2 linked regions of the Pelagicoccus sp. SDUM812003 genome follow. The protein of the gene in region 1 binds, or shares a complex with, the protein of each later gene. Links are inferred from orthologs where the notes say so. Each region holds a gene or a part of one and is shown on either strand. Other genes may lie near its edges. The genes, in order: uvrB and QEH54_RS21960.

Region 1 (3,256 bases):
AGCATCCTTCACCATTCCTCTCGGCGCCACCATCAACATGGACGGCACCGCGATCATGCAAGGGGTGGCCACGATTTTCATAGCGCAGATTTCCGGAGTGGATCTGACGATCGGCCAACTGCTGATGGTGATCGTGACGGCCACGTTGGCGTCCATTGGGACCGCGGGCGTGCCGGGCGTGGGCCTGGTCATGCTCACCATGGTCTTGAATCAAGTAGGGCTTCCGATCGAGAAGATCAGCTTGATCATTGGCATAGATCGCATCCTCGACATGATTCGTACAGCGGTCAACGTGACGGGCGACGCCGCCGTGACCTGCATCGTCGCGAAGGGAGAGGGGCAGCTGGACGAATCGATTTACAATTCGGATACTCAGGAAGAAGTGGCGAGGTCTTAGGCTTTCGCTGGCGAGGGATTTGCAATGGGACTATTCAAGCTCAACGCTGACTACGAACCGATGGGCGACCAGCCGGAGGCGATCGAGTCGATCGTGCGATCGATCGAGCAGGGAAATCGCTATCAGACGCTTCTCGGAGTCACAGGTTCGGGCAAAACCTTTTCCATGGCCAATATCATCGCTCGTCTCGACCGTCCGGCCCTCGTCATCTCGCACAACAAGACTTTGGCAGCCCAGCTGTATTCGGAATTCAAGCGCTTCTTTCCGGAAAACGCGGTAGAGTATTTCGTCAGCTACTACGACTACTACCAGCCCGAGGCGTACGTGCCTTCGACCGATACCTACATCGAGAAGGACTCCTCCATCAATGACGAGATCGATCGTCTAAGGATTTCAACTACGAGCAGCTTGATCAGCAGAAGGGATGTGATCGTAGTAGCCAGTGTCTCGTGCATCTATGGACTTGGTTCGCCGGAGGACTTTCAGGAGCTGATGATTCCCCTGAGAGTCGGCGAGCAGTACGGTCGCGACGCGTTGCTCAATGGATTGGTGGAGATCCTCTACGAACGAAACGACATCAGCCTGGAACGCGGTCGCTTTCGCGTGCGCGGCGATGTGGTGGACATCATGCCGGCCTATCTGGAAAAAGGGCTCAGAGTGGAGTTTTGGGGCGATGAGATCGAGCGACTCTCCGAGTTCGATCCGGTCAGCGGCAATGCCCTTCAGTCCTTGCAGCAATTCGATTTGTATCCAGCGAATCAATTCGTCACTACGCGGGAAAAAATGGAGCGGGCGGTCGGCTTCATCAAAGCGGAGCTGAAGGATAGGGTGAAGGCGTTCGAGTCGCAAGGCAAGCTGCTGGAAGCTCAGCGAATCAGCATGCGGACCAACTACGACCTGGAGATGCTGCAAGAAGTCGGATTCTGCAATGGCATCGAAAACTATTCCATGCATCTGTCGGGTCGAAAGCCCGGAGAGCGTCCGTTCTGCTTGATCGACTTCTTCCCCAAGGACCTTTTGCTGTTCGTCGACGAGAGTCATGTGACCATGCCCCAGATCGGGGCCATGTACGCTGGCGACCGTTCGCGTAAATCCACCTTGGTCGAGCACGGGTTTCGCCTCCCGTCAGCGTTGGAGAACCGTCCAATGAACTTCGAAGAGTTCGCCCAAGTGACGAACCAAACCGTTTTCGTCACGGCGACGCCGGCGAAGTTCGAGCAGGAAAAGAGCGCTTTGGTGGCCGAACAAGTGATACGACCAACCGGATTGCTTGACCCGGTAATCTCGATACGTCCCACCAAGGGACAAGTGGAGGACTTGATTTCGGAAATCAAGAAAGCCATTTCCGCGGGGGAACGCGTGCTGGTCACGACGTTGACCAAACGTCTCAGCGAGGACATCACGTCCTACTTGAGAGAGAAGGACATCAGCGTGGAATACCTGCATTCCGATATTGATGCTCTGGAGCGAGTGGAAATCCTACGTCGACTGCGTGCGGGGCGCTTCGACGTTCTGGTCGGCATCAATCTGCTCCGAGAGGGCTTGGACCTGCCCGAGGTGGCGTTGGTGGCGATTTTGGATGCGGATAAGGAAGGCTTTTTGCGCAGCGAGACCAGTCTGGTGCAGACCGCGGGCCGGGCGGCTCGCCACGAAAAAGGACGCGTTCTTTTCTATGCTGATGTCATTACGGATTCGATTCGTAGGACCTTGGAGATCACCGACTATCGCCGCGCAAAGCAGATCGAATACAACGAGTCGCATGGCATCGTGCCCAGAAGCGTGATACGGGGTGATCAGGCAAGTTTGCACGAGCTGATGGAAGATGAGGAATCGCCCATGCCTATGGTGTCCGAAGACGATGACGTACAGGCTGTGATCGACGAGTTGACCCGTGAGATGGATGACGCCGCGGCGAAGCTTGAATTCGAGAAGGCAGCGCTGCTGCGGGACCAGATCGACGCTCTCAAAAGCGGAGAGTTCAAGTCAGGCGGCTCCGGCTCGGGCAGGAAAAGCTATCGGGGCGGAAAATCGAAATCCAAGCGATCCCGCTAGAGCGAAGTCAGCGCCTCAGCGTGATTGCAGAGGAGGAGGAAAACGCGCCGGGTGCGTCCGCGCATCCCCGGTTCAGAGCTTGTGGAAGCAAGGGGAGTCGTGTCCTCAAATCGGCACGAAAGCGTTTAGCCTTCGCGATCAGCTCTGATGCAGACACAAAAAGGCGGAAGCTGAGAAGCTTCCGCCTTTGAAATATGACTTAGAACAAATTGGGTGATCGAGGGCTACTTGCTGCCGAGCTGGGCCAGGTGAACCTTGCGAACCTGCTCGAGATAGCGCCCGATGTGCTCCTGAGACTGGAGGACTTGAGCTCTTTCCAGCAAAGGAATCGCTTTGCCGAACTTCTCGCGAGCCACGAAGGAGCGCGCCCAGGAGATCAGAGCGCGGACTTCCCACTCGCGTACCTTGGTGGCGCGTTCGTAGTAGAGATCGGCGCGAGCGTATCCATCGATGTCCTGCTTGTTGGAGTAGTAGTCCGCGAGGAGCAGGAGAGCTTGGCCGTCCAGCGGATCGCGTTCGATGAGCTCTTCCAAGATCGGGATGACCTTTTCGCCTTGCTGGGTCGCAAGAGCGATCTGCGCTTCGAGACGGAGCAGAGAAAGCTTGTTTTCCGGAGTCAGCTTTGGCTCGAAGGACGAGCGAATGTCAGAAATGACTTGGGTAGCCTGATCGTAGGCGCCACGGGCGGTCATCACTTCGGCGATGTTCACGTGAACCTGAGGATCCTGGTTTGAATCCATGGCGATCGAGCGCTTGAAGTAGGTGAGCGCCAAATCGTTCAGGCCGCGAGACATGTAGATGTTGCCC
Region 2 (3,254 bases), on another replicon or contig:
ACAGATAGGCACCTTGTTCAAACCGGCCGCCACTCCGATCGCCTCCAAGAAGCGCTGGCTCACCTACTTCCAGCGTCCAAACGGCTCCGTGGTCATCGACCAAGGCGCCTGCACCGCTCTAGCCGAGCGAGGACGCAGTTTGCTGGCCCCAGGCGTTTTGCGCGTGGAAGGCATATTCGAGAGCGGAGAAGTGATCGACATCATTTCCACCGATGGCACCATCATCGGTCGCGGCCAGACCGCCTTTTCCTCGGTGGAGATCGAAGAAATCATCAGCAAGCGCAGTCCCGACGTGGAAAAGCTTCATCCGGATCGCAATCGTCTGGAGATCATCCACCGCGACGAGATGGCGATCCTCTAGCTCGATTTCCGCCAACGGGCGGCTCCCTCGCCGTCTCGCTCTTGCTCAGTCCGCATCTCCCTGCAGATAAGGCTTCTTATCTCCCAATTGTTTCCTTTGACTTCACCGCGATGGATTTCGAACTGAACGCCGCCTTTCCACCGATGGAGCTCCCCGAGATCGATTTTCGCTCGGAGCTCAACGACGAGCAGTTCGAAGCGGTGACGGCGGAACCTGGACCGCTACTCATCCTGGCAGGAGCCGGATCCGGCAAGACCCGCACCCTAACCTACCGCGTCGCCTACCTGCTCTCAAAAGGCGTATCTCCAGGCGAAATCCTGCTGCTCACCTTCACCAACAAGGCGGCCAAGGAAATGCTCAGCCGAGTGGAGGAACTCACCGCGGTGGAGCCCCGTCGCTTTTGGGGCGGCACCTTCCACAGCATCGGACACCGCCTCTTGCGCATCCATGGCGAAGCGATCGATTTGCCAAAAAACTTCACCATTCTCGACGCTGGCGAGGCGGAAACGGTGCTCAAGCACGCGGTGGAGTCCGTGGACTCCGCATTCTTCAAGGACAAGACCCATCCGAAGCCCGGTCCGCTCTCCTCCATCATCAGCATGGCGCGAAACACCCGCGAGAGCATCGAGAGAACGGTGATCGACTACTTCCCTCAGCACCACGATTTCATCGATCAGATCGAAGGCTTCGCCCTCGCATACAAGAAGCTGAAGCTCACTCAAAACGTGGTCGACTACGACGATTTGCTCGTTTTCTGGCTCAAGCTTCTGGATACAGCCCCCGAGGTCGCTCAGTACTACCAGAAGCGCTTTCGCCACACTTTGGTCGATGAATATCAGGATACCAATGTGCTCCAAGCGGAGATCGTGGACAAGATGGCCACCAACCATCAGATCATGGCGGTGGGCGACGACGCGCAATGCATCTACTCCTGGCGTGGAGCGAACTTCCAAAACATCATCACGTTTCCGGATCGCCACCCCAACACCCGAATTCTACGCATCGAAACCAACTACCGAAGCACGCCGGAAATCCTCCGCATGGCCAACGCGGTCATCCAAAATCGTACCAGCCAAGGTTTCGACAAGGAGCTGCGCCCATTCAAGCCTTCGAGTCAAAAGCCCTATGTTATCCAGGCTATGGATACACGCGAGCAGGCTCAGTTCATCATTACTCGCATTCGAGGTTTGATCGACGAAGGCCGCGACCCGCGAGAAATCGCCATCCTCTACCGTTCGCATTTCGTAGCGCTCGATATGCAAATGGAGCTTTCCCGGGCCGGCATACCCTACCAGATCACCAGCGGCGTGCGCTTCTTCGAACAAGCCCACATCAAAGACCTCGTGGCTCATCTTAGATTGGTTTACAATCCAGCAGACGCCACCGCGTTTTTCCGCATCACTCAGCTTCTCCCAAAAGTTGGTGAGAAAACATCTCAGAAGCTCTACAACCTGGTGGCGGAAGCGGCGAAATCCCAGCAGCTCGATTTCATCGATATGCTCGCTCGACCGGAGATCCTGAAAAAAGTCCCTGCGGGAGCCCGCGCCGATTGGGAATCGCTAGCCATCACCCTTCGGGACATGAAGCAGATCGCTGACGGCGGTTCACCCGACGAGGTTGTGCAAATGGGGATAGACGGCTGGTACTCCTCGTATCTGCAGGGCGCATACTCCAACTACTTGAACCGCTTGGAGGATCTGAACTCCTTGGTCGGATTCGCGGCGCGTTTCGAAGAGATGCAGGATCTGATCGCCCAGATCACCCTTCTGAACTCCGAAACGTCCGGCCGCCTCGACGAGTCCGACGAATGCATCCGACTCACCACCGTGCACCAAGCCAAAGGGCTTGAGTACGACGTCGTGTTTCTCATAGGCATCGCCGACGGATTTTTCCCGACTCGCCGTTCAATCGACACCGGCGACACGGAAGAGGAACGTCGGCTATTCTATGTCGCCGTCACGCGAGCTCGGGACGAGCTCTACATAACGTATCCAAAGATGAATACCAAAGGCGGACCTAGCATGTTCCTAAATCCGAGCCGTTTTCTGCAGGAGCTCTCGACCGACCTTTTCGAACCGATTCGCATTCGTCGCAACTATGGCTGGTAGCCAATTCACGATCATGAAAGCGTTCATATCCCTCATTCTCTTCCTCGCCATGACCAGCTTCGCGCAGGCCGAGCTGACCATCATCTCCACTGAACATCGCGACGCTGACAGCTTCAAGCGGCTCTCCGAATACCTAACGGGGAAACGGAGCGATGGAAGATACTCTGTGCTGCGCACGCTGCCCGAATCCAGAGACGGTTTCTACATTTCGCTCAAGTCCGAGAGCAAAGAAACGCCCGCGTCCACCGACAAAGTCGTACTCAGCTTCGTTCGTCCCGGTACCCAAGAAATCGAGACACGAGTCTTCGAACAGGCCAAACTAAGCAAGAAGCGCATCCTGGTCGGACTGACCGGCGAGCAATGGTCGCAGGCCGACTCCTGGCCAGTGGCATGGAAGGTCGAATTTTTCGACGCCGACGAGACGCTTCTTGATAGCGTGACCAGCTTCCTCTGGTCCGAATAGCCGACGGGTATGAGCGTTACTTGGAGCGATTGGCTTCCGCTCGAGCACACCTCTCAGTTCACCCCCGCTTTGCTCGCCGAGACTTTGGACGGAGGGCAAGCCTTTCGCTGGAGCTTTCACGCCGACGACGACTTCTGGCAAGGAACCTTCGGGAAACACCTTGTGAGGATTCGTATCGAAAAATCGATGACACTTCGTTGCTCATTTCCAAATGGAGCGGAAAATAGCATCAATGCCCTGCGTAGCTATCTCGGATCAGAAACGAACTGGGAAAGCATTCTCGACTCCCTTCCCTGGCGAAGCGACGAGCATTTAGCAACCT

The links.
Region 2: the proteins of uvrB (region 1) and QEH54_RS21960 are in contact, whole or in part, in a crystal structure (PDB 7EGT), measured with the Thermus thermophilus proteins. The link is inferred for Pelagicoccus sp. SDUM812003 from one-to-one orthologs. Residues at the interface, in WP_096411307.1 of Thermus thermophilus: Glu23, Leu25, Arg26, Asp27, Gly28, Glu29, Arg30, Phe31, Arg55, Glu326, Asp327, Phe328, Glu379, Ser382, Gln383, His398, Gly400, Arg401; in WP_096412145.1 of Thermus thermophilus: His654, Arg656, Phe657, Gln666, Asp668, Glu669, Lys680, Arg681, Leu682, Ser683, Lys685, Tyr686, Ala687.

The regions. Positions count from the first base shown.
Region 1 is NZ_JARXHY010000020.1:38,856-42,111, reverse strand. Bases 1-2,935 are described here. They hold uvrB (excinuclease ABC subunit UvrB), read left to right. Parts: upstream 1-421; coding sequence 422-2,449; downstream 2,450-2,935. Other genes in these bases: QEH54_RS20490 (tetratricopeptide repeat protein), read right to left, coding at 2,674-2,935; QEH54_RS20500 (dicarboxylate/amino acid:cation symporter), read left to right, coding at 1-397. In the rest of the region: more of QEH54_RS20490, read right to left, coding at 2,936-3,256. UniProt on the Escherichia coli protein: The UvrABC repair system catalyzes the recognition and processing of DNA lesions. A damage recognition complex composed of 2 UvrA and 2 UvrB subunits scans DNA for abnormalities.
Region 2 is NZ_JARXHY010000030.1:2,519-5,772, forward strand. The notes cover bases 38-2,970. They hold QEH54_RS21960 (ATP-dependent helicase), read left to right. Parts: upstream 38-471; coding sequence 472-2,469; downstream 2,470-2,970. Other genes in these bases: proB (glutamate 5-kinase), read left to right, coding at 38-361; QEH54_RS21965 (hypothetical protein), read left to right, coding at 2,483-2,932; QEH54_RS21970 (DNA glycosylase), read left to right, coding at 2,942-2,970. Also shown: more of proB, read left to right, coding at 1-37; more of QEH54_RS21970, read left to right, coding at 2,971-3,254. UniProt on the Escherichia coli protein: A helicase with DNA-dependent ATPase activity. Unwinds DNA duplexes with 3'-5' polarity. Translocates on single-stranded DNA with 3'-5' polarity. Initiates unwinding more efficiently from a nicked substrate than double-stranded DNA.